DNA from 4 places in the Actinomadura sp. NPDC048032 genome. Region 2 is predicted to be linked to each of the others. Evidence: riboswitches for the same ligand, from Rfam matches in the RefSeq annotation. Region 2 holds a riboswitch; each other region holds the start of a gene.
The links. A riboswitch is a leader RNA that binds a small molecule or an ion and turns the genes downstream of it on or off. The one in region 2 is predicted to bind cyclic di-AMP.

Region 1 (3,600 bases), on a different contig from region 2:
GTGGAGGCGCTGTCCAAGGAGGGCCTCGCGGAGTCGGCCGTGGTCAGGCGCGCCGTCGTGTGGCTGCTCCGGGCGCAGGAGGCGGACGGCTCGTGGTTCGGGCGCTGGGGGGCGAACCACGTCTACGGCACGGGAAGCGTGGTGCCCGCGCTCGTCGCGGCCGGGGTGCGTCCCGGCAAGCCCGCGATCCGGCGCGCCGTGGTCTGGCTGGAGGACCACCAGAACCGCGACGGCGGCTGGGGCGAGGACCTGCGCTCCTACGACGACCCCGCGTGGATCGGGCGGGGCGAGTCCACCCCGTCGCAGACGGCCTGGGCACTGCTGGCGCTGCTCGCCGCGGGCGAGCGCACCCCTGCCGTGGAGGCCGGCGTGAGGTGGCTCGTCGACCACCAGCGCCCGGACGGCAACTGGGACGAGGAGCAGTTCACCGGCACCGGCTTCCCCGGCGACTTCTACATCAACTACCACCTGTACCGCCTGGTCTTCCCCCTGAGCGCCCTCGGCCGCTACCTGGAGGGCGCGGCATGAGGCGGGGGCGCGGACCGGGCGGGACCGCCGAGTTCACCCTGCACGAGGAGGTCCCGACACCATGAGCATGCCGCTCCGCCAGAGCCTTCGCATCGGGGGCTACATCCTCCGCAACAAGCTGCGCGGCCGGGAGAAGTTCCCGCTCATCGTCGAGCTGGAGCCCCTGTTCGCCTGCAACCTCGCCTGCGCCGGCTGCGGGAAGATCCAGCACCCGCACGACGTGCTGAGGAAGCGCATGCCGGTCGAGCAGGCCCTCGCCGCCATCGAGGAGTGCGGCGCGCCGATGGTCTCCATCGCGGGCGGCGAGCCGCTGATGCACCCGCAGATCGACGAGCTGGTGAACGAGCTCGTCCGCCGCAGGAAGTACGTCTTCCTGTGCACGAACGCGCTGCTCATCCCCAAGAAGATCGACAAGTTCGCGCCCTCGCCGTACTTCGCGTGGGCGGTGCACATCGACGGGCTGCGGGAACGCCACGACGCGTCCGTCTGCAAGGAGGGCGTCTTCGACGACGCCGTCGCGGCCGTCAGGGAGTGCAAGCGGCGGGGGTTCCGCGTCACCACCAACACGACGATCTTCAACACGGACACGCCGCAGACCGTCATCGACGTCATGAACTACCTCAACGACGACCTCCGGGTCGACGAGATGATGATCTCGCCGGGCTACGCCTACGACAAGGCGCCCGACCAGGACCACTTCCTCGGCGTCCAGGAGACGCGGGAGCTGTTCCGCAAGGCGTTCGGGGACGGCAACCGCAAGCGGTGGCGCTTCAACCACTCGCCCCTGTTCCTGGACTTCCTGGAAGGCAAGGTCGACTTCCCCTGCACGGCCTGGGCGATCCCGTCCTACTCCCTCTTCGGCTGGCAGCGTCCCTGCTACCTGATGTCGGACGGCTACGCGCAGACCTACCAGGAACTCCTGGACGAGACCGACTGGGACTCCTACGGAAGGGGACGCGACTCCCGCTGCGCCAACTGCATGGCCCACTGCGGCTACGAACCCACGGCCGTCTTCTCGACCCTCGGCTCCCTGAAGGAGTCCTTGCGGGCCGTCCGCTCGGTCTGACCCCTCTCTCCAAGCCCGTTCCGCCCGGCACCGGCGTCCCGCCGATGCCGGGCGTCTTCAGGGACGCCTACGTGAGGGACGTCGGCCGGTACGCCTTGTACTCGTCGCCCGAGGAGAGCCCGTAGTCGAGCTCGCGGTGGTCGGTTCCGTACCGGCCGCGCTGCTCGTAGGCCCAGTACGACGAGTGCTCCTTGTCGGCCCACTTCTCGAAGATGACGACGTGCCGGGTGGTGTTGCTGCCGAGGGCGTCCATGACGAGGTCGCCCTTCTTCAGCTCGGACATCGCGATTCGCTCGGTGTACCGCGACGAGGTGAGGCCGACGGTGTTCGTCCCGGGCTTGGGCAGCCCCAGCGCCATGGACACGTATCCCGAGCAGTCGGTGCGGTATCCGTTGTGCGTGCTGGTCTGGCTGTAGGGGACCCGCCGGCCGGTGTGCGGATGCCAGGTCCTGGCCCGCTCGATGACCTTGGACCGCGCGTCCGACTTCGGCGCGGCGGCCTGCTTCCGCGGCTCGGCCTTCGCCGACGACTCGGTCTTCGCCGAGGGCTCGGCCTTCGGCGGGGCCTTGAACTCCTTCTGGACCTGGGCCTGCGCTCTGACCTGCTCCTGCGGCGCCGCCTGCCGCGGCGCGGTCCGCTGCTGCGGCACGGTCTGGACGGCGGCGACGGTTTCGGTGGACGCGTGCTGCAGGGTCGTCGGCATGGCCGCCGTCGCGCCGAAGACGGCGAGGCCCGTCAGCGTGACGGTGACCCAGGGGCCGGGCCGCAGAACGCGCGGCCGGTCGAGGTGCTTGCCTTTCACGGGGGGCTCCTTGCTTCCATGTGCCGCCTACCGGGTTAGCTGACGGGTTCGGACGTGGAAGTCGCCCTACGGCCTGACAGGCCGATTCACCCCAGTTCGGGTTGGGTCCCCGGCTCCGCGCCACGGCGGACTCGGCGGGTGCCGCTGAGAGACAGCGGCGCTGACGATGTGGGGCCCGATCGATGAGGGATCTCGGGCCTTGTCGCGCGGGGACGGCACCCCGCCCCACCGCGCTCGGAAACCCCGCGGTGGGACAAAACGCCTGGAAGGCGTCTTAAAGGGGCAAAGCTACTGAAATCACCAAGAGACGGCAAGGTCGCGGGCGATGATTCCGCAGCTCAGTGCCGTGCCGACCCGGCGCCCCGGCCGTCGCCTGCCGCCGGTGCGGGCGTGCCGGGGAGGCGATCCGGGCCCGATCCGCCTCTAGACGGAGGAGAAACCTCCAGTTAATATCCGGAGGAGAACCCTTCACTTAGAGGAGGTGGGTTCCATGACCGCCATCCCGGCGCGCACCGCGTCCGGTCCGTCCGCGGCCGTCCCGAACCGGCGCTGGGCGGCGCTGGTCGTCATCGCCGTCGCGCAGCTGATGATCGCGCTCGACGCCACCATCGTGAACATCGCGCTGCCGACGGCCCAGCACGCGCTCGGCTTCGGCGACGCCGACCGGCAGTGGGTGATCACCGCGTACACCCTGTCCTTCGCCGGGCTGCTCCTGCTCGGCGGCCGGATCGCCGACCTGGTCGGGCGGCGCCGCAGCTTCCTGGCCGGGCTGGCCGGGTTCGCCGTCGCCTCGATGATCGCCGGGGCCGCGCCCGGCTTCGGGGTCCTCGTGGTCGGGCGCGCCCTGCAGGGGGCGTTCGCCGCGCTGCTCGCGCCCACCGCCCTGTCGCTGCTGGCGGTGACGTTCACCGAGCCCAGGGAGCGCGCGAAGGCGTTCGGCGTCTACGGCGCCGTGGCGAGCAGCGGAGCGGCGGTCGGGCTGCTGCTCGGCGGCGCGCTGACCCAGTACGCCGACTGGCGCTGGTGCCTCTACGTCAACGTCGCGATCGCCGCGGCCGCGTCGGTGGCGGGACGGATCGTCCTTCCCGCGCCGCCGGCGTTCCCCGGGGCGCGCCTCGACTGGATCTCCGCCGTCCTCGTCACCGGCGGCCTGGCGGCCGTCGTGTACGGCGCGGGCGAGTGTGGTCGGTGGTGAGGCGCACGG
Region 2 (10,210 bases):
TGCAGGACGTGTACGGAGCCACGGGTGGGGAGTCGGGCGGGTTGCTGGAGCCGGCGTTGCGGGGGGAGATTCAGCGGATCATGACCTCCTACGCGGGGGTCCTGCGGCGGGCCGACGGGCTGGAGGCCGCGGCGCGCGAACTGGAGGGGCTCGGGCGCGGGAGCGCGGAGCCCGGGGTGGAGGCCTGGGAGGCCACCAACCTGTACACCGTCGCGTGCGCGATCGTGGCGGCCGCGCGGCGGCGGGAGGAGACGCGCGGGAGCCACTGGCGGGAGGACTTCCCCGAGCGCGCGGACGGGACGTGGCGCGGCCACCTCGTCACCCGGCTGGCGGGGAACGTCCTGACGACCACCTACGAATCTCTGGAAGGAAAGCGCTCATGACACCGGAACTCTCGCAGAGGCTGACCGCCGCAGGGCTGGATCCACAGGCTGTGGAAAACCTCGTCCGGACGGCGCTGGCCGAGGACGGCGAGGTCGACGTCACCAGCACCCCGATCTTCGCGCCGCAGGACACCGCGAGCGGGGAGCTGAGGGCTCGCGAGGAGGGCGTCGTCGCGGGCGTCCCGGTGGCGTGCGTCGTCTTCGAGCTTCTGGACGTCGCCTACGAGGCGGAGGTCGAGGACGGCGACCGCGTCGTGCCCGGGCAGGTCCTCATCGCGGTCAGCGGCGCGACCCGGGCGATCCTCAGGGCGGAGAGGACGGCTCTGAACCTCCTCACGCACCTGTCCGGAATCGCGACCGCCACCCGCCGGTGGATGGACGCCATGGAGGGCACCAAGGCGAAGGTCCGCGACACCCGCAAGACCCTTCCCGGCCTGCGGGCCCTGCAGAAGTACGCGGTGCACTGCGGAGGCGGCGTCAACCACCGGATGGGCCTGCACGACGCCGCGCTCATCAAGGACAACCACATCGCGGCGGCCGGCGGCGTCACCAAGGCGTACGAGGCGATCCGCGCCGTGTACCCGTCCCTCCACGTCCAGGTGGAGTGCGACACCCTCGCGCAGGTCGAAGAGGCCCTGGGGGTGGGAGCCACGAGCATCCTGCTCGATAACATGACCGACGCCGAGATGACCGACGCGGTCCGGCTCGTGGCAGGGCGGGCGGAGCTCGAGGCCAGTGGTGGCCTTACCCTGGAGCGGGCCCGAGACGTCGCCGTGACCGGGGTGGACTACCTTGCCGTCGGCGCGCTGACGCACTCGGCGCGCGTGTTCGACATCGGCCTTGACTTCACCTGAACAGCGGGGACCTGATGCTGCTGACCATCGACGTCGGTAACACCCAGACCGTTCTCGGTCTCTTCGAAGGCGACGAGGTGATCGAGCACTGGAGGATCAACACCGATCCGCGGCGCACGGCCGACGAGATCGCGGTGGTCCTGCAGGGACTCGTCCAGCAGAGCCCGCTGCTGGCCGACACCGACATCAGCGGCATCGCGCTGTGCTCCACGGTGCCCTCCGTCCTGCACGAGATGCGGGAGATGTGCCGCCGCTACTACGGCGACGTGTCCGCGGTCATCGTGGAGCCGGGCGTCAAGACCGGCGTCCCCGTCCGGATGGACAACCCGAAGGAGGTCGGCGCCGACCGCATCGTGAACGCGCTCGCCGCCGTCCACACCCACGGCGGGCCGGCGATCGTGGTCGACTTCGGAACCGCCACCACCTTCGACGCGGTGTCCGCCAAGGGCGAGTACGTGGGCGGCGCGATCGCCCCCGGCATCGAGATCTCGATCGACGCGCTGTCCTCCCGCGGCGCGCAGCTCCACAAGATCGAGCTGGTCCGGCCGCGCAACGTGATCGCCAAGAACACCGTCGAGGCGCTGCAGTCCGGGATCATCTTCGGCTTCGCCGGCCAGGTGGACGGCATTGTCGAGCGCATGTCGGAGGAGCTCGCCGAGGACCCGGAAGAGGTCACGGTCATCGCCACCGGCGGCCTCGCCCCGCTCGTCCTGGAGGAGTCCCGCAGCATCGACGAGTTCGAGCCGTGGCTCACCCTCATCGGCCTCCGGCTGATCTACGAGCGGAACACTCCCTGACGTCCGCGCGAACTCGTTCGCCCGCACCGGACGGGCTGGATAGCCTTGCGATGTGAGTGACGAGACCTTCGACGAGCTCCCGGAGCAGATGCGCGTGCGCCGGGAGAAGCTCGACCGGCTCCGCGAGAGCGGGATCGACCCCTACCCGGTGACCTTCCCGCGGACGGCGACGACCGCCGAGATCCGCGCGAAACACACCGGCCTGGAGCCGGGCACCGAGACGGGCGAGAAGGCGGGCGTCACCGGTCGCGTCATGCTGATCCGCAACACCGGGAAGCTGTGCTTCGCCACCATCCGGGACGCCGGCGGCGACCTCCAGGTCATGCTGTCGCTGGCCAAGGTCGGGCAGGAGCAGCTCGACTTCTGGAAGCGCGAGGTCGACCTCGGCGACCACGTCGGCGTCGAGGGCGAGATCATCACCTCCCGCCGCGGCGAGCTGTCCATCATGGCGGACCGGTTCGCGATCACCTCCAAGTGCCTGCGGCCGCTGCCGGAGAAGCACGCCGGCCTGACCGACCCGGAGGCGCGGGTCCGGCAGCGCTACGTCGACCTGATCGTCAACGACGAGGCGCGGCGGATGGCGCGGCTGCGCAGCGCGACCGTCCGCGCGGTCCGCGACTTCTGGCACGAGGAGGGCTACCTCGAGGTCGAGACGCCCATGCTCCAGCCGATCCACGGCGGGGCCGCGGCGCGCCCGTTCAAGACGCACATCAACGCCTACGACATGGACCTCTACCTGCGCATCGCGATCGAGCTGTACCTCAAGCGGCTCGTCGTCGGCGGGATCGAGAAGGTCTTCGAGATCAACCGCAACTTCCGCAACGAGGGCGCGGACTCCACGCACAACCCCGAGTTCACGATGATCGAGGCCTACGGGACCTACCTCGACTACAACGACATGGCCGACCTGACCCAGCGGATGTACCAGAAGGCGGTCGTCGCCGCCCTCGACACCACCGTGGTCGTCCATGACGGCGTCGAGATCGACCTCGGTCTCGCGGAGTGGCCGCGGATCACCCTGTACGGAGCGGTGTCGGAGGCGCTCGGCGAGGAGATCACGCCGCACACGCCGATCGAGTCGGTGCGCAAGCTCGCGGACGCCCGCGAGATCTCCTGGGATCCGAAGTGGGGGCAGGGCAAGCTCGTCCAGGAGCTCTTCGAGGAGCTGGTCGAGCACACCCTCGTCCAGCCCACGTTCGTCATGGACTACCCGGTCGAGACGTCCCCGCTGACCCGCCAGCACCGCGAGGAGCCGCTGCTCACCGAGAAGTGGGACCTCATCGGGTTCGGCACGGAGCTCGGCACCGCCTACTCCGAGCTGGTCGACCCGATCGAGCAGCGCCGCCGCCTCACCGAGCAGTCGCTGCTCGCCGCGGGCGGCGACCCCGAGGCCATGCAGCTGGACGAGGACTTCCTGCGCGCCCTGGAGTACGCGATGCCCCCCACGGGCGGGATGGGCGCCGGCATCGACCGCATGATCATGGCGTTCACCGGCAAGGGGATCCGCGACACGATCCTGTTCCCGCTGGTCAAGCCCGAATGACGACCGGAAGGTCGCGCAGCCCCCGCAGCACGAGGTTGTCGCGGTAGACGAGGTCGCCGGCGGCGAGGGCCACGTCGCGCTCGAAGAGCTTGCCGAGCGCGACGCGGCCCTCCAGCCGGGCCAGCGGTGCCCCGAGGCAGAAGTGCGCGCCGTGGCCGAACGACAGGTGCTTCGGCGTGTCGCGTCCGTCGGCGTAGCGGAGGAGGTCCAGCCGGTCGGGGTCGTCGAAGACCGCCGGGTCCCGGTTGGCGGCTCCCGTCAGCAGGAGGACGAGCTTCCCGCGCTCGACGAGGGTGCCGTCCAGGTCGACGTCCTCCAGCGCGGACCGCAGGGTCAGCTGCACCGGCGGGTCGAAGCGCAGCAGCTCCTCCACCGCCGCCCGCGCGTTGTCCGGCCGCTCCCGAAACACCCGCAACTGCGCGGGATCGCGGAGCAGCGCCAGCGCGCCGTTCCCGATGAGGTTCACGGTCGTCTCGTGGCCCGCGACGAGCAGCAGGATGCAGGTCGCCAGCAGCTCCTGCTCCGACAGGACGTCTCCGCCGTCGGAAACCCCCACGAGAGCGCTCAGGAGGTCGTCGCGCGGCTCGGCCCGGCGCTTGGCGGCCAGCACCCGGAAGTACTCCGCGAACTCGTCGCGCGCGGCGTCCCGCTGGGCGATCTCGGCCTCCGGCAGCAGGAAGTCCGGGTCCAGGCCGCGCGCGAGGCTGTCCGACCAGCCCTTGAACAGGTCGCGGTCCTCGGCGGGAACGCCGAGCATCTCGCTGATCACGATGACGGGCAGCGGGTAGGCCAGCGTCGCGATCAGGTCGACCTCGCCGGAGAGCGGCCGCAGCAGCGTGTCGACGAGCTCCTCGACCCGGGGCCGCAGCCGCTCCACGAGCCGGGGCGTGAACGCCTTGCTGACGAGCCGGCGCAGCCGCGTGTGGTCGGGCGGATCCATGGTCAGGAACGACCGGTGCCGCGCCGGCATATCGCGCCACATGCGGCCGCCCGACGGACGGTGCCCGAACCGCGGATCGCGCAGGATCCGCTCGCACAGTTCGTGGGACGCGGTGACGCGCAGACCGACGTCCGTCCGGTGCAGGGGCTGACCGGCGGCTCGGAGCGTCCGGTAATGGGCGTAGGGATCGGCGCGGAACGCCGGGTCGCCCGGATCGAAGCCGAGTATCGCGGTCGCCCCGGCCTGCCCCGCCTGACCCGTCCTGTCCTCCATGCCTCCAGCGGACCCGAATCCTGGACGTGATGTCAACAGCGCCGGCCGCGGGGCGCTAAGCGCTTTCTCGGATCACGAGGTCGGGCCGCTGGACGACCTGGCGGTGCTGGTGGGACTTGCCTTCGCCGATCTCGGCCATCGCCAGCTCGGCGGCCTCCCAGCCGAGCTCGCGGCGCGGCTGGCGGACGGTGGTGAGCGGCACGGCGGCGCTCGCCGCGAGCTCGATGTCGTCGTAACCGATCACGGCGATGTCCTCGGGGACGCGGACGCCGAGCCGGGTCAGCTCGTTGATCAGGCCGATCGCGAGCAGGTCGTTGGCGCAGAAGACGCCGTCGGGCACGGGGGACATGGCCATGATCTGGTGCGCCGCGGCCTGCCCCTCCGTGGGGCTCAGGGCGTCCTTGACCAGGACCGGGGGCTTGCCGAGGCCCGCCTCGACGATCGTGCGGGCGGCCCCGTCGCGGCGCTCCACGCAGGGCTGCGGCTCGGGGATCCCGGTCACGAACGCGATGCGATCGCGTCCGATGCCGAGCAGGTACGCGGCGGCGGCCTCGCCGCCCGCCACGTGGTCGACCCGGGCGGAGCACACGTCGGAGGCGTCCCGGTCGATCAGCACCACGCTCATGCCCGCGGCGCGCAGCCGGGAGATGTCGCGGGGGCCGATCCCGACCGGGATGACCAGGGCCCCGGCGGCCCGCTGGTCGGCGAGCAGTTCCAGCAGGCGGCGCTCCTTGCGGGGGGAGTGGTCGCTGGACAGCCACAGGGCGTCGTGGCCCGCCGCGTTGAGCGCCGCCTCGGCGCCCCGGGCGACGTCGGTCGCGTAGGGGTTGGTGAGGTCCTCGACGAGGACGCCGAACGCCCGGCGCGGCTGGTCGCCGAACTCGCCCGCGGTCCGCTCGGGGCCCGTGCGGAGCCGGCGCGCGGACTCGTTGCGGACGAATCCGAGCTCCTCGATCGCGGCGCGGACGCGGTCACGGGTAGCTTCGGCCACGAGATCTGGCCGGTTTAGGACATTCGAAACGGTCCCAACTGAGACTCCAGCACGCCTCGCGACCTCACGAATACTGGTCTGTGGCAACTCGCTCCTCGTCCCGCTCCATGGGCGTTTTCCCAGGTAGTGGAGTTTGGCATGGCGGGGCGCCGAATGCACGGTCACACATGGTGAGCGATCGAGCACACAACGCTCTTGACCGGCGCTTGACGGGCCGGATCCGGCCGCCTAGCGTTCCGAGCCGAAGCGTAGCTTGAAACGATTCACGATCTTCGTTCACCGCGAGGACCGGTGGGTTCGGCGAGAGGGGACGGGCGGATGGCTGGCGATCACATCCCGTCTTTCTCGGCAGGCCAACGAGTGAATCGTCACCCGGAGTTCCCCCGTACACCCCCGCAATCGGCCATGCGGCCACCTCCGGCCAAGCGCGCGAGACAGAAAAGGAACCCGATGATCTAAGTCCGGAAGGGTCCGGACCCGGCAACCCAACGCGCGTACAGATCGAGGCCCAACCCGTGCCTGTGCAGCGGACGGCTGCATCCCCGCGGTCATCACCACGGACGAGGGAGGACGGAGTGGAAACAGCCACACTCGCACGTCGTGGCACCGACGATTTCGGGCTGAGCGAGGAAGAGATCCGGCTGCTCGCCCAGATCGCCAGCGGTGTCACCGCCGATGTGGCGGCACGCAAGCTGGAACTGAGCGCTCGGACCTTGCGGCGCCGGCTGCGGACGATCTGCGACCGGCTGGAGGTCAACACCCCTATCGAGGCCGTGGTGTGGGCGGCCCGGAGGCAGCTCATCTAGCGAGGCACCCCCGACGCTCGCCAGGGGACGGCGAGCGTCACCCGGAGAAACGGCGGTTGATCCGAATTCCGTCCACCCCCGCAGCGGCGGCGCCCGCGCCCTGGCAGGTAGGTCCCTGCAGGAGGCGTCGCCGCGGACGGCGTTCGGGCCTGACAGGCCACCTGACCCGCCCCGATCTCCGGCAGGCTTCATCCCTCACGACCAGACTGACCGGCCTACGCCGCGGCGATGCGTCACTCGACACCGCGGTCGGCCGGCACGCCATGCGTTGACCGGACTGGCCGGTCGTGCGACAGCGGAGTTCTAGGCGACGCGGACGCCGCCGGCGAAGGGGCGCCCGTCCATGGAGGCGATCTTCACGACGTCGCCGGTGTGCGGGGCGTGCAGCATCTTGCCGCCGCCGACGTAGATCCCCATGTGGTGCAGGTCGGCGTAGAAGAAGACGAGGTCGCCCGGCTGGAGCTCGCTGCGCGACACGTGCGTTCCGGCGTTCCACTGGCTGCCGGTGTAGTGCGGCAGGTTGATGCCGACCTGCTTGTAGGCCCACATCGTGAGGCCGGAGCAGTCGAAGGTGGTCGGACCGGCGGCGCCCCACACGTACGGGCGGCCGATCTTGCTCATCGCGTAGCGGAGCGCCTGCGCCGCCTTGCCGGTGCCGATGACGGGGAGCTTGGCGAGCTGGGTCGGGTCCTTGTCGACGAGCTTGCCGCGGATCTTCTCGTAGGCGTCGGTGATCTTCGTGCGCTGCGAGTCGAGCTGCGTCTTCAGTTCCTTCACCTGCTTGGCGCGGGCCTCGGCCGACTTGCGGGCCCGCTGGGCGGACTGCATGGCCTGCATCAGCCCGAGCACCTGGGTGCTGTCCTGCTTGGCGAAGTAGTGGAGGGTCGCGGCCTGGTCGAGGACGGACTGGGGGTCCTGGGAGGCGACGAACGACACCGTGGGGTCGGAACCGCCCTGCATGTAGCTCGTCGCCGCGAGGGATCCGACCTTCTGGCGGAGCGTCTCCAGCGTCTTCTCCTGCCGCTTGGCGTTCTCCGTGGCGACCTTGGCGGCGCGCTGCGACTGGGCGAGCCTGACCTTGAGCCCGTTGTACTGCTCGGTGAGCTGCTCCAGCTGGTCGGCGAGCTTGAGCGCCTTCGTCCTCAGCTCCTTGGCGGAGGGCTCGGGGTCGGCGTGCGCGACGGCGATCGTCTGCGGGGCGATCGCGTGCGGAGCGGCCGAAACGACGGCGAGCGCGCCGACCACGATGGTCGCGCGCCCCCGGAAGCGTGAAAGGGAAGCATGCCGCGATCGCTTCACGAATACTCCTCTCCTCAGCCGCCTACCGGGTCAGCTGACGGGTCGGGGCCGGAGCAGCCCGTCCGCGCCCGTGAGCGAACCGATCGCCCGCGGTCGCGGATTCACCCCTCGCATTCGGTCGCTCAGGGAGATCTCCCGAAACGCTCCGAAAGTGGGTCCCCGGCTCCTCGGGCAGCTGGTTGCGACCCGGGGGACTCGGCGGATCGGCCCCCGTCCTGCGGTGGGCCGACGTCAGCGCAGGACACTAACGGACCCCGCATTGGATGCCAACCAGAACATGCGAATTCGCAGGTCACGCGGCGCGGTGAACGAGGAGAACGCCGGGCGGACGCGTCCCGCGCGCGGTGTTGTGGCCCCCCTCTCGGACGACCCCGGGCAGTACCTGGCCCCTTTTATCTAGTCAGTAGCGCGCGCCGCCCGGCGCGGAAGGGTGGGAGGGCGTGCCCTGGTGCGCTGCGGCGTTCGATAATCTCGCCTGTTTGTGGAAGTCGTGATCCGGCGTGCCCGTACCGCCGACGTCCAGGAGATTCGCAGGCTCGTCGACCTGTACGCCGGGTCGGGGCGTCGCCTGCTGAAGAAGACGACGGTCAAGCTGTACGAGGACGTCCAGGAGTTCTGGGTCGCCGAGGACGTGCAGCACGGGACGCCCGGGCCGATCATCGGCTGCGGCGCGCTCCATGTCATGTGGGAGGACCTCGCGGAGGTCCGCTCGGTCGCCGTGGACAAGGGATGCGGCGGACGGGGAATCGGGCACCGCATCGTGACCCGCCTCCTGGAGAACGCGCGAGAACTCGGCGTCCGCCGGGTGTTCTGCCTTACCTTCGAGGTGGAGTTCTTCGCTCGCCACGGCTTCCAGCAGATCCTGGGGACTCCGGTGTCGCCAGAGGTGTACGAGGAACTTCTCCGCTCCTACGACGAAGGCGTGGCAGAGTTCTTGGACCTCGACCGGGTCAAGCCGAATACGTTGGGCAACACCCGGATGTTGCTTCGCCTGGAGGACTGACCCGAATGAGCGATTCCCCCCACCGCGGGCGGCCTTACCAGCCCCAGCAGGGGCAGGGTTCCTACGGCCCGCCCCCTCCGTACCAAGGTTCTCAGTGGCAGCAACCACAGCAGCCGTCCTCGCAGCAGCAGTGGGAACAGCAGCCCCAGCAGCAGTGGCAGACACAGCAGCAGCAGTGGAACCAGCAGCCCGCCTACGAGGACTACGGCTCCTACGACGGCGGCGGTTCCTACGACGGCGGCGGTGACGTGGCGCTGGCGCCCATTCACCGTAGGGCGGGCGCACGAATCATCGACAACGCGCTCGTCGCGGTCTTCGGGTTCGCACTCGTCCTGCCGGTGACGATCGGCGCGTTCGGTCTGGGCAAGCCGGGCAGCAAGACGGAGGACGAGGGTGGTGTGTGGAACTGGCCCATCATCTTCACCCTCTTCTGTGTCCTGTCTGTGCTGCCGTTCATCTATGAGGCCGTGCAGTTGTCCATGTGGGGACGGACGCTGGGGAAGCGTGTTCTGGGCCTGGGGGTCGTTCAGGCGAGGCCCGCGGGCACCCCGATCACCACGACGCAGGCTGTCTGGCGTGCCGGGATCACCCACGTCGGCTACCAGCTCGGCGTGTTCTTCTTCCTCGTCCTGGCGGTGATGGTGTGGGACTACGCCGCGTACGGGATGGTGCTGGTCTGGGCGGGCGCGCTGATGGCCTACCTGTGGGCGATCTGGGATCAGCCTCTGCACCAGTCGCTGCATGATCGCTTCGCCGGCACGCTCGTCATCGACGAGCGGGTCGGATATGACGAGTCCGAGTACTCCGAGTACGCGGGCTAAGGCCACGATGGCGGCAACGCTCGCCGAGCCGGGGCAGAGGCTCCTGGCACGCGTCGTCGACACGCTCGTCGTCGGAGTCCCCGTCGTTCTCGTCGTCCGCGAACTGGTGTCCGGGCACACGGCGGACGTCATCGCCCCGTCCGCCGTGGCCGGATGCATGCTGCTGTACGAGGCCCTCCAGCTCGCCCTCTGGGGGCGGACGCTCGGCAAGCGCGTCGCGGGCATCGAGGTGGTCGCTGCGACGGCTCAGGAGGCCCCTGAAGCGTCGCCAGAGGGGAGCGGCGGAGCGGGCGGGAGCGCCGGTCTCGGCGACGTGTCGGCCCTTCCCGTGTCCGTGCCGGGTTTCGTGCCCGTGGCGGCCCCCGAGCCCGCGGAGGCCGTCGCTCCCAACGGTGCTGAGGTCGTGGACGCGTCCACGCGCCCGGACGTTCTGCGCTGCGTTCTGCGGGCCGCCGTCTATTCGGTGCCGATCGGGCTGCGTCCGATTCCGGTACTCGGTC
Region 3 (7,122 bases), on a different contig from region 2:
GTCATGAACTCGGTGCGGAACCCGATCAGGCCGCGGGCCGGGACGAGGAACTCCATCCGGATCCAGCCCGTCCCGTGGTTGGTCATGTGCTCCATGCGGCCCTTGCGGACCGCCATCAGCTGCGTGACGGCGCCGAGGTGCTCCTCGGGGATGTCGACGGTGAGCCGCTCGACCGGCTCGTGCTTCTTGCCGTCGATCTCCCGCGTGACGACCTGCGGCTTGCCGACGGTCAGCTCGTAGCCCTCGCGGCGCATGTTCTCGACCAGGATCGCCAGGGCCAGCTCGCCGCGGCCCTGCACCTCCCAGGCGTCGGGGCGCTCGGTCGGCAGCACCCGGATCGACACGTTGCCGACGAGTTCGCGGTCGAGGCGGTCCTTGACCATCCGGGCGGTGACCTTGGTGCCCTTCTCGCGGCCCGCCATCGGCCCGGTGTTGGTGCCGATCGTCATGGAGATCGCCGGCTCGTCCACCGTGATCAGCGGCAGCGGGCGCGGGTCGTCGGGGTCCGCGAGGGTCTCACCGATCATGATGTCGGGAATGCCGGCGATGGCGATGATGTCGCCCGGCCCGGCCTCGTCCGCGGGCTTGCGGGTGAGCGCCTCCGTCATCATCAACTCGGTGATCTTCACCCGCTCGACGCTGCCGTCGCGCCGGCACCAGGCGACCTGCTGGCCCTTCTTGATCGTGCCGGCGTGCACGCGGCACAGCGCGATCCGGCCGAGGTAGCTGGAGGCGTCCAGGTTCGTCACGTGCGCCTGGAGCGGGCCGTCGGGGTCGTAGGACGGCGCGGGGATCGTCTCGGTGATGACCTTGAACAGCGGCTCCAGGTCCTCGCTGCCGGGCATGGCGCCGTCGGCGGGCTTGTCGAGCGAGGCCCGCCCGGCGCGGCCGGACGCGTACACGATCGGGAAGTCGATCTGGTCCTCGTCGGCGTCGAGGTCCATGAACAGCTCGTAGGTCTCGTCCACGACCTCGTCGATGCGCGCGTCGGGACGGTCGGTCTTGTTCACGACCAGGATCACCGGCAGCCGCGCGGCGAGCGCCTTGCGCAGCACGAAGCGCGTCTGCGGGAGCGGGCCCTCGCTGGCGTCGACCAGCAGGACGACGCCGTCCACCATGGACAGGCCGCGCTCGACCTCGCCGCCGAAGTCGGCGTGCCCCGGGGTGTCGATGATGTTGATCGTCAGGCCGTTGTGCAGGACCGCGGTGTTCTTCGCGAGGATGGTGATCCCCTTCTCGCGCTCCAGGTCGTTGGAGTCGAGCACGCGGTCGTCGACGTCCTGGTTCTCGCGGAAGGCCCCGGACTGCCAGAGCATGGCGTCGACCAGCGTCGTCTTGCCATGGTCGACGTGGGCGACGATCGCGACGTTACGGAGGTCGTCGCGCGTGGAGATGGGCATGCGGGTTCGCCTTGCGTGAGAGTTCGGGAGTCGCCGCAGACGTGCGGCCGTACCCATTCTACTTGGCCGTGCGTACCACCCACTCCGAGTCGTTCGCCCCATCGGTCACACGGACCTCGATTGGCCAACTTTGCGCATCCTTTGTAATCTGCCCGAGATCCGGTCGTCCGGAGTCCCGCCCCCAGGGGACTGCGGCCGGAACGCCGAATCTCCCGCGGGAGAACCGGGGACCCACCACCCTCGGGGTGAATCGACGCTCGTCGTAGGGCGACTCCTGGCCCGAACCCGTCAGCTAACCCGGTAGGCGTACGAGGAGAGGAGAACACCGGCTTGGCTCCGGATTCCCCCCGGCGGCGTCGCGTTCTGCCCACCGCCACCGCCACCCTGCTCCTGATCGGTCTCGGCGCCACCGCGCCGGACCTCGCCCACGCCGCCCAGCCGTTCCGGCCCGCCTCCGCGCCCACGGCGCCGAGCCCCACGCCGACGACGGAGAAGGGCCTGCGCAAGAGCCTCGACGCGCTGAACGAAGAGGCCGAGATCCTCACGGAGAAGTTCAACAAGGCCCGCGTCGAGTTCACCAAGGCCCGCAAGGCCGAACAGGACGCCACCCGGGAGGCCGAGCGGCTGCGCGCCCTCGCCGAACCCGCCCGCCAGAAGCTCGGCAGCCTGGCCGCCGCGAACTACATGGCCGGCGGCCCCGACGTCCTCTTCGGCTCCGGCGCCTCCCCCGAGGGGCTGTCCGACCGCGCCTACCTGGCGCAGAGCCAGGCCACCGCCGTCCTCGCCCTGAAGAAGCAGATCGACCAGGCCGACGCCGCGGAGCGCACCGCCAAGGCCAAGACCGCCCAGGTCAAGAAGGCCTGGGACGACGCCAAGCAGGCGCGCGAGGCCGCCAAGGCCAAGGTCTCCGAGGTGATGAAGCGCCTCGACAAGCTGACCACCACCCACGCGAGCGACCCGCGCACCGGCCTCAGCGCCACCGTGAAGGGCTCCGGCCTGCCCGCCAAGATGGCCCGCAAGGCGCTCACCAAGCTCGGCTCCCCGTACGTGTGGGCCGCCGCCGGACCGAGCAGCTTCGACTGCTCGGGCCTCGTCGTCTGGGCCTACGCCCAGGTCGGCAAGCCCGGCCTCCCCCACTACACCGGCGACCTGTTCGCCATGGGAACGAAGGTCTCCCGCGGCGCCCTCCGCTCCGGCGACCTGGTGTACTTCGGCAGCAACCTGCACCACATGGGCATCTACCTGGGCGACGGCAAGTACCTCCACGCCCCCCAGACCGGCGACGTGGTCAAGATCTCCAAACTCTCCGACCGCTCCGACTTCGCAGGCGCGAATAGGATTTCCTAGCCGAGGCCTTGGGCGGCCAGGAGGTCTACTGCCGGGCGGTCGCCGGGGAGCCAGTTGACGTCGTGGAGCTCTGAGGGTGCCAGCCAGCGGAGTTGCAGGTGCTCCAGGGCTTGCGGCTCGCCTTCTACCAGCTCGGCCGTCCAGACGCGGAGGACGGCGCGTTCGCTGAGGCGCCAGTCGCCGCCCACGCGGCGGCCCAGGCGTACCTTCACGGCCAGTTCCTCGTGGCACTCGCGCACCAGGGCGTCCTCGTCCGACTCTCCGGGGTCGACCTTGCCGCCGGGAAGCTCCCAGCCGCCCGCCATGTGCGGCGGCTCGGCGCGCTGGGCGGCCAGCAGCCGCCCTTCCGCGAGGATCGCCGCCCCCACCACCACGAGATCGATCGCGACCAGCTCCTCTCCGTGTTCGTGATCAGACCGCGGCGCCGGTCCGTCCGGTTCCGTCCCGCCTGAGGGAGTCGACCAGACGCGTCGCGTCGCGGACGATCTCCTCCAGGTGGTCGCCGTGCGCCCCGCGCCAGTACACCTGCCCGCAGACCGCGCAGCGGCCGTACACGTCGTAGCTGCGGCGCGTGCCCGACTGGAGCTCGCGCTCGATCTCCTGCTTGTCGACCGGGACGAGCTCGCCGTTGCAGGCGGTGCAGCGCGTCCACGGGCGCAGGACGGGCGCGAAGCGGTCGAGCAGGTCGCGGAGCTGGTCGTCGGGGCGCGAGCCGCGGACGTAGGCGCCGAACCACAGCGCGCGGCGGCGCAGGAGGCCGCGGTCCTGCGTGAGCAGGACGCGGCGCTCCTCGTTGGCCTGGACGACGAGCGCCGGGTCGTCCATGTCGTTGTGGTAGGCGGTGTCGAGGCCGAGCAGGCGCATGCGCCGGGCCAGCGTGCCGAGGTGCACGTCCAGGAGGAAGCGGGGGGCGACCTGGCCCGGGTCCAGCGGCACGGGCTGGGGGCGCGGGACCGCGGCCACGCGGACCTCGGCCCCGGCGGCGGGACGGGCGCCGGGCCCGGCGGGCTCGCCGTCGGCGGTCATCGGGCCCGCCTCGGGGAGGGGGACGCCCAGCGACTCCACGAGGTGCCCCAGCGTCGAGGTCCCGTCGTAGGGGACCCGCGCCGGGGACTCCCGCCGGGTCGCGGGCAGGAACATCAGCAGCTCGTCGGCGACGCGGATCGTTATCTCGGACTCCACGCCGATCAGCATGCCACGCGCGGCCGACGATTCTCCCCGGTTCAGGCCGCTGTCACGTGCGCGGCGGAGTCCGCGAGGGACGCCAGGAGGGCGGGGACGTCGTAGCCGACCAGCGCTCCCCCGCGCTTGACCACGCGTCCGCCGACCAGGACGGTGTCGACGTTGCGCGTGTCCGCCGACAGGACCACGGCCGCGACGGGGTCGTGCGCCGCCGCGAGGCCGAAGGTGTCGGTGCGCAGGACGAGCAGGTCGGCCTGCTTGCCGGGGGTCAGCGATCCGGTGACGTCCGCGAGCCCCGCGACCTCGGCGCCCTCGATCGTGGCCGTCCGCAGGGCGTCGGCGACGGTGAAGCCGAGGCCGGCGCCGTCCGGGCGCCCCCGTTCGAGGACGTAGGCGGCGCGCATGATGCTGAACATGTCGCCGGGGCCGGAGGTGACCGTGTCGGCTCCGAGCCCGGTCGGGACGCCGGCGGCGCGGGCGCGCCCGGTGGGCGGGGCGCCGATGTCCAGCGCCGCCTCGATGGCGGGGGCGGCGGACACCGTCCCGCCGCTTCCGGCGATCCGCTTCAGCTCCTCGTCGGTGTAGAAGTTGGCGTGCACGTAGGTGGCCGGGTGGTCCATCAGCCCGTTGGCGTCGAGGAACGCCAGGCCGCGCGCGGCGCTCTCGGCGCCGTGGCCGCCCAGGTGCGCGGTGACCGGCAGCCCGAGGTCGCGGGCCGTCCGCCACTCGGCGAGAGCGCGCTCGTCGCCCCCGATCTCGGGGCCGAGCGCCGCCATCGCCATCGTGACCTGGCCGCCGGACCCGAAGTGCTCGCGGTGGACGCGGCCGGTCTCGGCGGCGAGCGCGTCGAGACCGCCGTCGCCGCCGTAGCAGTACCCGAACACCGCCCTGATGCCGGACGCGCGCAGCGCCGCGATGTTCGCCTCGGTGTGGCCCTCGCTGAGCTGGATGTGCGACCAGTCGACCAGCGTCGTGATCCCGGAGTCGAGGCACTCCAGGGACCCGGCGAGCGTCCCGGCGAACACGTCGCCCGGCCGGTACCGGGGCGCCAGCTCGCCGAGGACGCGCTGCAGGTAGGCGTGGAGCGTGCCGTCCGGCAGGGCCGCGCGGATCCCGGCCTGCCAGGTGTGCCGGTGGGTGTCGACGAAGCCCGGCATGACGATGCGGCCGGTCGCGTCCATGGTCTCGGCGCCGTCCGGCGCGGCCAGGTCCGGGCCGACCGCGGCGATGCGGCCGTCCTCGACGAGCACGTCGGCGGTTCCCAGCACGGTCGGTTCGGGCGCGGTGTCGATGACGAGGCCGTTCGTGAGCAGCAGAGAATTTGCCATGGACGAAAGCTTAAAAGATAGCTTTATGAAAAGCAATCAGTCGAGCGAGTACGCTCGGGGCGTGCGGGACGACATCGATGACCTGGCCGACGCGTGGCGGCGGGACGGCCTGACCGAGCCGTTCGTCGCGATGCTGGAACTGAGCAAGCGCGCCGGGCGCGTCGCCACGCTGGTGCAGCAGGCGCTCCGGGGCCCGCTGGCCGAACTCGGCCTCACCTACGCCGAGTTCGAAGTGCTGACCGTGCTGCGCCGCGAGGGCGAGCCGTACCGGCTGAGGCCGAGCGAGCTCACGCGGTCGGCGTTCCTCACCTCGGGCGGGACGAGCAACGTCCTGCAGCGGCTCCAGAAGGCCGGCTACGTGGAGCGCGAGGCCAACGCGGGCGACGCGCGCAGCCGCTTCGTCCAGCTGACCGCGGACGGGCTGCGCGTCACCGAGCAGGCCCTGGTCGCGTCGGGGGTGGCGCACGAGGAGGTGCTGGCCCGGGTGCCGCCGGAGGACGTGCGGGCCGCCGCCGACGCGCTGCGCGAGATCGTGCTCGTCGTGGGCCGGCGCCGGTTGCGCTGACCCCGCCGGGCCGCTACCGGCGCGCGGCCAGCTCGGCCACCTTCTTCTTGAAATCCGGCCGCGCGAGCGGGCGCGTCACCCCGACCCAGTTCGGCTTCTTGTAGGTCTTCACGCCGATCGCGGGCACGCACGCCGAGCAGCTCGCGACGATCATCTTGCCGCCGCCGATCACCATCCCGACGTGGCCGGGATTGTCGGGCGACGTCCCGGGACCGGAGTTGAAGAACACCAGGTCGCCGGGCTGCTCCTTGCCCTTGGCGATCTTCACGCCGAACGGCCACTGCTCGAACGTCGTGCGCGGGAGGTTCAGCCCGACCTGGCGGTAGGCGGCCTGGATCAGGCTGGAGCAGTCGTAGGCGTCCGGGCCGTTCGCCCCGAACACGTAGGGCTTGCCGCGCTGCGCCATCGCGAACGCGATGATCGTCTTGACGAGGGCGCCGACGTTGGCGGGCAGCTCGTTGTCCTCGCAGTTGATCCCGTTCGCCTGGACGGGCTTGAAGTCGCCGCCGACATAGCGCTTCGCCCAGTCCAGGACGAGGTCCACGTAGTCCCACGAGTGGTTGTACTGGAAGATCGCGGTGCGCATCCGCTCCGGGGCGCCGTTGTGCTTGAGGTAGGCGGCGGCCGTCGGGATGGCGTCCGCCGGGTCGTAGCGGTCCTTCTTGCCGTCCTTGTCGCCGTCCACCGCGAACGCCTTGAACGTCGCGTCCAGGAACTGCATCGGACCGCCCGCGCCCGCGTAGTTCTCCCCGCTGGAGACGCCCGGCATCGTCGACCTGCCGTGGTCGGTCTCGACCTTGCCGACGCCCGCCAGGACGTTCCAGGGGATGCCGTACTTCCTGCCCGCCTCCTGGTACAGCTTCAGGTAGTCGACGGGGACGGACTTCGCGTCGGCGGCCGCCGCGGGCTGCGCGCCGGCGCCGGCGACGTTCACGCAGCCGCCGCCACCGCCGATCCCGCCGCCGAACAGGAACTGGCTCGCGCCGAACAGGATCGGGACGAACACCAGCGCCACGAACATCACCGCGGCGACGCCCAGAGCGCCGACGAGCAGCAACCTCCGCGGACTCATCCCGTGTCACCCGCCTGTCCCGCGTCGGCGGGCTCGAACGAGTAGACCCTCAGCGAACCGCCGTCCCTCGTCACGGTCACCGCGTACTGCTTGCTGTCGCTGCCGGTCCGCCCGTTCTTGGTGACCTGCTGCCGGCCGGTCACCAGAAAGATGATCGAGTTGTTCTCGATGTCGCGGACCTGGTCGAGGGACGCCGTGCCCTGCGCGACGAGCCGCTCGCGCCTGCGC
Region 4 (10,210 bases), on a different contig from region 2:
CGGGCGCCCCCTCGACACCGCCGCCTGGGGGCGCAGCGTCGCGACCGCCGACGAGCGGGCGGTCCCGCAGGTCGTCTTCACCGACCCCGAGGTCGCGGCCGTCGGCCCCACCCTGGAGGAGGCGACCCGGGAGGGGCGCCGGGTGCGGGCGGTCGACTACGAGCTCGGCAACGTCTCCGGGGCCTCGCTGTACGCCGACGGCTACCAGGGCCGCGCCCGCGCGCTGATCGACCTGGACAGCGAGACGCTCCTCGGCGTCACCTTCGTCGGGGCGGGGGTGGCCGAACTGCTCCACTCCGCCACCATCGCGGTCACCGCCGAGGTCCCCCTCTCCCGCCTCTGGCACGCCGTCCCCTCGTACCCCACCATCAGCGAGGTCTGGCTCCGCCTCCTGGAGACCTACCGCGGCTGACCGGCGGCGGGGGCGCTCTCGGACAGGCGGCCGTCGGTCATGGAGTACACGCGGTCGGCGGCGGCGAGCCTGGCCAGATCGTGGGTGACCATGACCGTGGCCAGCCCCCGGTCGCGGGTGAGGCGGTCGAGCAGCTCGACGACCTGCTCGCCGCGGACGTGGTCCAGGGCGCTGGTGGGCTCGTCCACGAGCAGCACCTCCGGGCCGTTCATCAGGGCGCGGGCGATGTTGACCCGCTGGCGCTCGCCGCCCGACATCTGGTGCGGCCGCTTGTGCTCCAGGCCCGCGAGGTCGACGGCGGCCAGCAGGTCGCGGGCCCGGCCGGCGGCCCGCCGCGGCGATCTGCCGGCCATGTGCGCCATCACCGTCAGCTGGTCGAGGGCCGTCAGCGAGGCCGGCAGGTTGGGCTGCTGGAAGACGATGCCGATGTGGTCGCGGCGCAGCCGGGTCCGTTCGGCGGGGCGCAGCCCGGCGGTCTCCCGGCCCGCCACGGCCACCGTCCCGGAGTCGGGGGACACGAGCGTCGCGGCCACGGCCAGCAGGCTCGACTTGCCGGATCCGGAGGGGCCGACGACCGCGGCGAACTCGCCGGGCCCGACCGCCAGGCTCACCCGGTCGAGCGCGGTCAGGGTGCGGTCGCCGTCGGGATAGGTCAGGACGACGTCGGCGAGGGCCAGGCTCATCGTGCGGCTCCCAGCGCGGTCAGCGGATCGACGGAGGTGATCTTGCGGATGGCCAGCGCCGCGCCGGCCGCGCCGAGCACGACCAGCACCGCGACGGGCAGGACGGTGGTGGCGGCCGAGACCACGAACGGGACGCCGTCCCCGATCGCGAGGCCCGCCAGCCCGCCGACGGCGCCGCCGAGCCCGGCCCCGGCCAGCAGGACCAGCACGGCCTGGGCGAGCGCGTCGCGCAGCAGGTAGCCGGTGCTCGCGCCGAGCGCCTTCAGCACGGCCACGTCGCCGCGGCGCTGGATCGTCCAGACCGTGAAGAACGCGCCGATGACCAGGGCCGAGATCGCGAACAGGAACCCCCGCATGAGCTGCAGCGACCCGTTCTCGGAGGAGAACGACGGGATCGCGGACTTCGCGTCCCCCTGGGCGATCGTGGTGGTGCCGAGCCGCCGGTCGGCCGCGTCCAGGTCGGGACGCCCCGTCTCGCGCAGCAGCAGGACGGTCGCGGCAGGGCCGCCGCCCGACGGCTCCAGGGCGCGCCAGTCCTCGATCCCGAGCCAGGCGACCGGCGTGTGGCTGTAGGACGACGCGGCGCCCGTCCCGGCCACGGTGAGCCGGTGCCCGAGGACGTCGACCCTGTCGCCGGCCGCCAGTCCGGTGCTGTCGGCCAGTTCCGCCGACAGCACGATCTGCCCGGACGCGGGCGGGTGCGCCCGGTCGCCGGGAGCGACGCCGAAGAGCGCGGCCGGTGCTCCGCGCGCCCCGGACGGGCCGAAGGTCATCCGGCCCATCGAGACGCCGAGCGGCTCGGCCCGCACCCCCGCGACGTCCTGCCAGGCCCGCGCCGTCGCGTCGCTGATCCGGCTCCCCGCGAAGGAGGTCTCCCCGCCGAACACGACATGGTCGGCGGGGAGGTCCTCGATGGCCGAGGCGCTGTCGCGCGCCAGGCCGGCCGTCAGGCCGGACAGCAGGGTCACCAGCAGCGTGATGAGCAGCACGACCGACCCCATGAGCGCGAACCGCCCCTTGGCGAACCGCAGGTCTCGCAGCGCCACGAACACGTGGGCCCCCGTTCCGTCATCATCCGAACCGACGCCTCCCAGCGTGCGCCGCGGGCCCGTCCCGGCGCATCGTGCGGCGGGACGGGCGGAGCGCCTTCTTCCGGACACCGGGACATCAACCATTCGATCGATGCGGCCCGGGCATCCCGTCGCCTACTGTGAGTGAGAAATGCCGAACGATCTGTTCTCGCCCGCGATGCGGTTGCTCGGCTGGGCCGTGCACGGCACCTTCCTGGTGCTGCTCGCGATCGCCCTGGTCCGCACGCTGCACGACGCGCGGGCGGGAATCGCCGCGGGCGGCCTCGCCCTCGGGGTCCTCTACGCCGCCGGGGTGGTCTGGGCCCGGCACGAACGGCGCCCTCGCCCGCTCCCGGCACGGCTGTGGCTCGCGCTTCTCACCGCGGCCTGGGCGGGGCTGGCCCTGTCCTCCCCCGACTTCGTCTGGCTGGCCTTCCCGCTGTTCTTCCTCTACCTGCACCTGCTGCCGCTGCCCGCCGCGCTGCCCGGTGTGGCGCTGCTGACCGCCGCGGCGATCGGGGCCGTGGCCTGGCACGGCGGCGGGGTCACGCTGGCGGAGGTGCTGGGCCCGAGCGTCGGCGCCTCCGTCGCCACCCTCATGGCCCTGGCCTACCGGGCGCTCTACCGGGAGAGCGAGCAGCGCCGCCTGCTCATCGAGGACCTGGTCAGGACCCGCGAGAGGCTGCTGCGCGCGGAGGCCGACGCGGCGCGGCTCACCGAGCGCGAGCGCCTGGCCCGGGAGATCCACGACACGCTCGCCCAGGGGATGTCCAGCATCATCCTGCTGCTGCGCGCCGCCCGCCGCGACCTCGACAGCGACCGCGACGCCGCGGTGGGGCGGCTGGCGGAGGCCGAGCAGGCCGCCGCGGAGAACCTGGAGGAGGCCCGCAACTTCGTGCGCGAGCTGGCCCCGCCCGCCCTGCAGCGGTCCTCCCTGCCGGACGCGCTGCGCCGGATCACCGAGTCGGCGGACGCCCGGTCGGCCGCCCGGATACGTTTCCAGGTCTCCGGGTCCCCCGCCGATCTCCCGGTCGACCACGAGGTCGCGCTGCTGCGCATCGCCCAGGGCGCTCTCGGCAACGCCGCCGGCCACTCCGGCGCGGAGAACGTCGGGGTCACCCTGACCTATCTTGACGACATGGTGGTGCTGGACGTCTTCGACGACGGCCGCGGCTTCGATCCCGCGGCGGCCGGCGGGCGCCCGCCGGAGAGCGGGGCGGGCACCGGCTACGGGCTGCGGGCGATGCGCGACCGCGCCCGGGCGCTGGGCGGCGCGCTCACCGTCGAGTCGGCTCCGCGGGAGGGGACGGCGGTGGTGGCGACCCTGCCGCTGCCCGGCGGCGGGGAGCGGCGGTGAGCGGGCCGATCCGCATCCTGCTGGTGGACGACCATCCCGTGGTGCGCTCCGGGATCCGCGCCATGCTCGCCGACCAGCCCGGCTTCGCGCTGGTCGGGGAGGCGGCGACGGGGCGGGAGGGCGTCGAGGAGGCGCGCCGGCTCCGCCCCGACGTCGTGCTGATGGACCTGCAGCTCGGCGCCGGGATGCACGGCAGCGAGGCCACCCGCGAGATCACCGCCGCGGGGGCGGGCGCGCCGCGCGTCCTCGTGCTGACCACGTTCGACACCGACTCCGACATCCTCGCCGCCATCGAGGCCGGCGCCACCGGCTACCTGCTCAAGGACGCGCCCCCCGACCGGCTGTTCACCGCGATCCGGTCGGCCGCCGCCGGGGACAGCGCGCTCGCGCCGAGCGTCGCCTCGCGCCTCCTCGGCCGGATGCGCTCGCCCACCGCGACGCCGACCGCGCGCGAGCTGGAGGTGCTGCGCCTGGTCGCCGAGGGCCTCTCGAACCGGCAGATCAGCAAGCGGCTGTTCCTCAGCGAGACCACGATCAAGACGCATCTGGTGCACCTCTACGCCAAGCTCGGCGTCGACTCCCGCACGGCCGCGGTCGCCGCCGCCTCCCGTCGCGGCCTGATCCGCCCACCCTGACCCCGTGGACCGACCTGGAGGCGGGCGGGGCCATGGCGCCGCCCACCTCCGTGACCGGCGGTCCTCACTGCTTCAGCAGGGACCTCATCTTGGCGATCTCGGCGGTCTGCGAGGAGATGATGGTCGCCGCCATCTGCTTGGCCGGGGGGAACTGTCCGGAGGACTGCTCGGCCTTGGCCATCGCCACGGCGCCCTCGTGATGCTGGATCATCATCGTGAGGAACGCCCTGTCGAACGCCGCGCCCTTGGCCGCCTCCAGTTCCTTCATGTCCTTCTCGCTCATCATGCCGTCCATGCCGCCCATGCCGCCGTGGTGCATGCCGCCCATGCCGGTCGTGCCGGGCGAGGGGACGGGGGCGCCCCAGGTCTTCAGCCACGCGCCGAGCTGCTGGATCTCCGGTCCCTGCGCCTTCTTGATGTCGGCGGCCAGGGTCTTCACCTCCGCCGACGAGGCTCGGGTGGCGGCGAGGTCGGCCATCTCGATCGCCTGCCGGTGATGCGGGATCATCATCTGCGCGAACATGACGTCCTGGCCGTTGTGCGGTCCGGCCTGCGCGCCGCCGGCAGGTGCCGAGTGGGCGGGCATCGAGTGGCCCGTCGAGCCGCCGTCGTCGCCGTCGCCGCACGCCGCCAGGGCGATCGCCAGGGCCGGGACGGTGATGAGCGCGAACGCTCGCTTCATGGTGTGGGCCTTCCGTGTCGAGTGCTGTGATCGGTGGTCGGCGGCGGCGCCCGTTTCCGGGCGCCGCTGGACCTGTCACAGCCTCAGCACGCTCAACCTGTGCAGGGACGGTCTCGGCGGCGGCCGTCCGACCAGGAGGATCCGCACCCGCGGCGGCCGCGACACGGCCATCGGCGGCGACCTCCGCAGACGCAGCGCCAGGAGGGCCGCGACGATGGCGAGCGCGAGCAGGGTCAGCATGGCCAGGCAGACCTGGCCGCCGGGGTGGTCGGGGTGGCGGTCGGAGTGATGGCCGCCGGGCCGGTCGCCCCGGGGCGGAGGGTGCCCCGCCATCGCTTCGGCGGCGGGGGCGGCGTGCCCGGAGGCCATGGACGTCAGCGGAACGCCGCCCATCTCCGCCGGGCTCGCCGTGGACTGGAAGCCGTGCATCGCCAGCAGCCCGAGGAGCACGAGCAGGCCGGACGCCAGCCGGAGGACGTCCGGGCGCACGGAGCGCCTCGGCCGTCCCACCGGCCGTCCCGCGTGCGCGCCGTCCCGTGCGGGGAGGGCGCCGACGTGCGTGCTCATCTCGCGGACCAGGGTAGCGAAGAGTGATCGGCGGTCACCGGCGGGTCACCGCTTCGAGGGGTCAGGCGACACGGACCCCGCCCGCGAACGGGCGGCCGGCGATGGGGGCGATCTTGACGACGTCGCCGGTCTGCGGCGCGTGAACCATGTTGCCGTTGCCGATGTACATGCCCATGTGGTGCAGGTCGCTGTGGAAGAACACCAGGTCGCCGGGCTTGAGCTGGCTCATGCTCACGTGGGTCCCGGCGTTGTACTGGCTGCCGGTGTAGTGGCCGAGCGTGATGCCGACCTGCGCGTAGGCGTACAGGGTCAGGCCGGAGCAGTCGAAGCCCTTGATGTTGGCGCCCTGCGCGGTGCCGTAGCTCGGGCCGGACGCGTTGCCGCCGCCCCAGGAGTAGGGCACGCCCTGCTGGGCGAGGGCGGCCCGGACGGCCGTCATGGCCTTGGCCGAGGCCCCGCCGGAGTTGAGGTTGGGGATGGAGGCGGGACCCGTGCCCGCGGTCCTGAAGGTGCCGAGTTGCTTCTCGACCTTCTTGAGCTTGATCTGGAGTTCCCGGCGCTTCTTCCTCGCCTCGCCGGTGAGCGCGCGCACCTGGGCGGCGCGCTGCTCGGCGGCCTTGCGGGACCGGTCGGCGCCCTGCATCACCTGGAGCATCTGGGTGATGCGGACGTCGTTCTGCTTGGCGAAGTAGTTGAGGGTGGCCGACTGGTCCAGGACGGCCTGCGGGTCGGACGACGAGGCGAACGTGATGGCCGGGTCCGCCGGGCCGTTCTTGTAGCTGTCCGCGGCGATCTTCGCCATGCGTTCGCGCGCTTCGTCCAGCGCCTTCTGCTGGCGCAGGGCGCTGCTCTTGGCGAGCTTCGCGGCGTGCTCGGCCTGCTTGAGGCGTTCGCGCAGGCCGTTGTACTGCTCGCTGAGCTTCTCGGCCTCGTCGGCGAGCTTCTCCTGCTGCGCGGTCAGTTGCTTGCGCGTCGGCTTCGGCTCGGCGTGGGCGGGCGCGGGCGCGAGAAGCCCGGCGGACAGCGCGAGGGCGGCCGTCCATGCCGTGACGTCGCCGAGCCGGCGGGTGCGGATCCTGCGGCGGGCTGTCGTTCGGGGGCCGGCAGCTCGTCGCTGCATGCGGTGTCCTCTCCTGTACCGCCTACCGGGTCAGCTGACGGGTTCGGGCCGGAGTCGCCCTACCGTCCCGCGGGACGGACTCACCCCTGAAGATCGGGTCCCCGGTTCCCCGGACGGAGCCGTCCGCGGGATTCGGCGCGGTCGCCGGCCGTCCCCGGCGGGGACGTCGGACCGTGACCTCCTACGGAGCGTAGGAGGTTTACGGTCGGTTCGCCACCGAAGCGGCAGATTTCCCCAAATGCCACATTCCGCCTCAGCAGGCAGCGGCGAGCTCCACGACCGCCGCGGCCCCGGCCAGGAGCGGCGCGGCGACCGCCGCCACCGCGAACAGGCCCGCCGCGAGCCGGACGGCGCGCCGCGGCCTCGCCGGGGCGCCCTCCAGCCGCAGCACCCGCTCCATCAGCGCACCGGCGGCCGGCGTGCCCGCCGCGCCGAGCGCCCCCGCGCCGGCGGGCGCCGCCGAGAGCCGGCACAACGCGTCGACCAGCGGCTTCCTGCCGTGGACGCGGACCGCGGCGTCGTCCGCGGCCATCTCCAGCAGCAGCGGCAGCCGCGCCTTCGCGCGCCGGACGGTCGGCAGCCACGGCAGCATGGCGTGGACCAGGTCCAGGGCCAGCAGGAAGACATGGTGGCGCTGGCGCAGATGCGCGCGCTCGTGCGCCAGGACGGCCCCGAGCTCCTCGGCGCTGAGCGCTCGCTGGGCCCCGGTGCTGACCACGATCGCGCGGTGCCGGGACGGCAGCGAGTACGCCACGGGCACGGGGTGGTCGAGGACGAGGACGTCCGGATGGCGGCGGTCCTCCCGGGCGACCAGCCGCAGCATCTCCCGGTGCCGCCGGCGGTGGCGCACGGCCCGGCCGAGCCTCGGCAGGCCGCGGGCGAGCACGGCGGCGCAGGCCGCGGCGAGGACGGCGGTCGCGACGGCCGCGGCGGCGGTGGCGAGACGGCCGTGATGGGGCAGGCAGTCGCGCAGCCGGGACAGCAGTCCGTGCCCCGGACCCGGCGGCGCGAGCAGCCCCGCCGCCGCGATCCCCGCCGCGGCGATGAACGTCCCCGCGAGGGCGGCCGTCCAGCAGGCGATGGCCGTCCCCGGGCCGACGGCGGAGCGCCTGAGGAGGTCCAGAACGGGCCCCGCGGCGCATCCCAGCAGGACCACCGAGACGACGAGCCCGGCCACGAGCGGGATCACGGGATCACGCGTCCTCGCCGGCGGTCCGCCGCCGCAGGGCGTCCAGGAGGTGCCGGGCGTCCTCCGGCGGGACGCTCTCGGCGAACCTCGCCAGGATGGCGCCGTGGTCGGAGGCCTCGCTCAGGGCGTCCAGCATCAGCTCGACCGCGTACTCCTCCCGCGGCCGCGTGGGGCTGTAGCGGAAGGCCGTGCCCTCCTGCGTACGCCGGAGGAGGCCCTTCTGCGCCAGGCGTTCGGCCACGGTCTGCACGGTGTTGTAGGCCAGTGCCCTGTCCGCGTCCTCGTTCAGCTCGGCCAGCAGCTCACGGACCCGCAGCGGGCGGGGCGCCGCCCAGAGCACGTCCATGATGGAGCGTTCGAGCGATCCTCCGAGTGCGGACACGCGGTCACCTCCGTACCGCCCCCATTGTGCCGGACGTCTCCTGGGGGCCGGCCTCCTGGAGCGGGGTTCCTCCAGCGTGGGCGGGTTCCCGGCGGCCCGGCATCCACCAGTTGGCCCTGCCGCACAGCTCCATCACCGCGGGGACGAGGACCATCCGGACGACGGTGGCGTCGACGAGCACGGCGACGGCCATGCCGAGGCCGATCTGCTTGACCGACACGTCGGGGCCGAGCAGGGACGTCGAGAAGACGGCGATCATGATGGCGGCCGCGGCGGTGATGACCTTGGCGGTGCGCGCCAGCCCCCGGGTGACGGCCGTCCGGGTGTCGCCGGTGCGCTCGTACTCCTCCCGGATCCGCGAGATCAGGAAGACCTCGTAGTCCATGGACAGGCCGAACAGCAGCGGGAACATCATCATCGGCACCCAGGTCGTGATCGGCATGGTGGTGGGGAAGCCGAGGGCCTTCCCGAGCCAGCCCCACTGGACGACCGCGACCAGCACGCCGTAGGCCGCGCCGATCGACAGCAGGTTCATCACCGCGGCCTGCAGCGCGATCGTGACCGAGCGGACCAGCGCGACCAGCAGCACGAGCGACAGCGCGACGACGACCGCGATCATCAGGGGCAGGCGGGAGCCGACCTCCTCGGCGATGTCGATCGCGCCGGCGTTCGGGCCGCCGACCTGGACGCCGGCGCCGCCGGGCGCCGCGGGCAGGACGTCGTCGCGCAGCCGGTGCACCAGGTCGGCGGTGGCCTCGTCCTGGGCGCCGCTCTTCGGGAAGGCCATGAACGTGGCCGCGCGCCCGTCCTCGCTGATCCGGGCCGGCGTGACGGAGGCGATGCCCTCGGTCCGGCCGACCGCGTCGACGACGGGGCGCAGATCGGCGTCCGGGGACCCGATCCGCGCGGCGAAGATCAAGGGCGCGCCGTAGCCGGGCCCGAAGCCCTCGGAGAGGATCGTGTACGAGGTGTGGCTGCTCCGGTCGTGCGGCTGGACGCTGGCGTCGGGCAGGCTCAGCCGCATCGACAGCACGGGGGCGGCGAGCACGAGCAGGCCCGTCCCGGCGAGGACCGCCGCGACCAGCGGCCTGCGCTGCACCACGCCGGCCCAGCGTTCGGCGGGGGGACGGCGCTCGCCGGTGCGCGGGCGCGGCGCGCGGCGCGGCAGCCGCAGCGAGTCGATCCGGCGGCCGGTGAAGCCGAGGAGCGCGGGCAGCAGGGTCACCGCGGCGATCATCGTGACCAGCACGGTCACCGACGCGGCGACGGCCACGCCCGTCATCAGCCGCTGCCCCATGACGACCAGTCCGAGCAGCGCGATCACCACGGTCGTGCCGGCGAACAGCACGGCGTGCCCGGCGGTGGCGATGGCCGTGGCCGTGGCGCCTTCGGGGTCGTCCCCGTCCCGCAGGGCCTCCCGGTAGCGCGTCACGATGAACAGCGCGTAGTCGATGCCGATGCCGAGGCCGACCAGCACGGCGACGAGCACGGTGAAGTCGGGCGCGGGGACGAGGTGCCCCACCAGCTTGATCAGGGCCATTCCGCCGAGGATGGCCGTCAGCGCCGTAGCGATGGGCAGGCCCATCGCGACCAGCGACCCGAAGGAGATGAACAGGATCACCGCGGCGGTCAGCAGGCCCACGCCTTCGGCCGGGCCCTGCTGGGGCGTCTCGGCCTTCTCCGCCCGCTCGCCGCCCAGCCCGAGGAGCAGGCCGTCGCCGGAGGCGTCCTTGACCGCCTCCACCAGGGGCTTGACGTCGGTCTTCTTGGCCGCCTCCTCGGTCAGCGGGATCGTCGTCCGGGCGATGCGGCGGTCGCGCGTCACCAGGTTCGGGTCCTGGTAGGGCGAGATCACCGGCCCGGTCACGGGCGAGGCGTCCAGGACGGCGACGACCTTCTCGATCCGCCGCCGGGCGGCGGGGTCGTCGATCCCCCGGTCCGCCTTGATCGCCAGGGTCAGGGTGTCGCCCCGCCGCTCGGGGAAGTGCCTCTCGATCAGCTTCTGCGCCTTGGCCGATCCGGAGTCTCCGCCGGAGAAGTCGTTGTCGGGCGCGGCGCCGAAGCCGAAGCCGGCGAACGCCACGGCGACCACGCCGACGAGCCAGGCCAGGAG

Region 1: another riboswitch for cyclic di-AMP. It lies ahead of AB0C69_RS39685 (hypothetical protein); the one in region 2 lies ahead of AB0C69_RS15025 (NlpC/P60 family protein).
Region 3: another riboswitch for cyclic di-AMP. It lies ahead of AB0C69_RS33890 (NlpC/P60 family protein); the one in region 2 lies ahead of AB0C69_RS15025 (NlpC/P60 family protein).
Region 4: another riboswitch for cyclic di-AMP. It lies ahead of AB0C69_RS22650 (NlpC/P60 family protein); the one in region 2 lies ahead of AB0C69_RS15025 (NlpC/P60 family protein).

Annotation. Positions count from the first base shown of each region.
Region 1 covers NZ_JBEZJP010000599.1:72-3,671, reverse strand. The annotation lists partial or broken gene AB0C69_RS39695 (prenyltransferase/squalene oxidase repeat-containing protein) at 1-528, shown strand, start outside; gene hpnH (adenosyl-hopene transferase HpnH) at 590-1,594, shown strand; gene AB0C69_RS39685 (hypothetical protein) at 1,662-2,396, opposite strand; cyclic di-AMP (ydaO/yuaA leader) riboswitch at 2,406-2,543, opposite strand; gene AB0C69_RS39680 (MFS transporter) at 2,887-3,591, shown strand.
Region 2 covers NZ_JBEZJP010000090.1:1,940-12,149, reverse strand. The annotation lists gene AB0C69_RS15060 (L-aspartate oxidase) at 1-383, shown strand, start outside; gene nadC (carboxylating nicotinate-nucleotide diphosphorylase) at 380-1,237, shown strand; gene AB0C69_RS15050 (type III pantothenate kinase) at 1,252-2,034, shown strand; gene lysX (bifunctional lysylphosphatidylglycerol synthetase/lysine--tRNA ligase LysX) at 2,123-3,577, shown strand; gene AB0C69_RS15040 (cytochrome P450) at 3,564-4,790, opposite strand; gene AB0C69_RS15035 (LacI family DNA-binding transcriptional regulator) at 4,846-5,940, opposite strand; gene AB0C69_RS15030 (LuxR C-terminal-related transcriptional regulator) at 6,357-6,587, shown strand; gene AB0C69_RS15025 (NlpC/P60 family protein) at 6,891-7,886, opposite strand; cyclic di-AMP (ydaO/yuaA leader) riboswitch at 7,890-8,097, opposite strand; gene AB0C69_RS15020 (amino-acid N-acetyltransferase) at 8,362-8,889, shown strand; gene AB0C69_RS15015 (RDD family protein) at 8,895-9,710, shown strand; gene AB0C69_RS15010 (RDD family protein) at 9,718-10,210, shown strand, end outside.
Region 3 covers NZ_JBEZJP010000387.1:346-7,467, reverse strand. The annotation lists gene typA (translational GTPase TypA) at 1-1,400, opposite strand, end outside; cyclic di-AMP (ydaO/yuaA leader) riboswitch at 1,592-1,723, shown strand; gene AB0C69_RS33890 (NlpC/P60 family protein) at 1,731-2,747, shown strand; gene AB0C69_RS33885 ((deoxy)nucleoside triphosphate pyrophosphohydrolase) at 2,744-3,130, opposite strand; gene AB0C69_RS33880 (Mut7-C RNAse domain-containing protein) at 3,159-3,929, opposite strand; gene AB0C69_RS33875 (amidohydrolase family protein) at 3,971-5,257, opposite strand; gene AB0C69_RS33870 (MarR family transcriptional regulator) at 5,319-5,822, shown strand; gene AB0C69_RS33865 (bifunctional lytic transglycosylase/C40 family peptidase) at 5,836-6,894, opposite strand; gene AB0C69_RS33860 (hypothetical protein) at 6,891-7,037, opposite strand.
Region 4 covers NZ_JBEZJP010000178.1:21-10,230, reverse strand. The annotation lists gene AB0C69_RS22685 (NAD(P)/FAD-dependent oxidoreductase) at 1-412, shown strand, start outside; gene AB0C69_RS22680 (ABC transporter ATP-binding protein) at 400-1,095, opposite strand; gene AB0C69_RS22675 (FtsX-like permease family protein) at 1,092-2,147, opposite strand; gene AB0C69_RS22670 (sensor histidine kinase) at 2,317-3,522, shown strand; gene AB0C69_RS22665 (response regulator transcription factor) at 3,519-4,157, shown strand; gene AB0C69_RS22660 (DUF305 domain-containing protein) at 4,222-4,839, opposite strand; gene AB0C69_RS22655 (DUF6153 family protein) at 4,915-5,406, opposite strand; gene AB0C69_RS22650 (NlpC/P60 family protein) at 5,468-6,526, opposite strand; cyclic di-AMP (ydaO/yuaA leader) riboswitch at 6,530-6,674, opposite strand; gene AB0C69_RS22645 (M56 family metallopeptidase) at 6,780-7,715, opposite strand; gene AB0C69_RS22640 (BlaI/MecI/CopY family transcriptional regulator) at 7,720-8,097, opposite strand; partial or broken gene AB0C69_RS22635 (MMPL family transporter) at 8,102-10,210, opposite strand, start outside.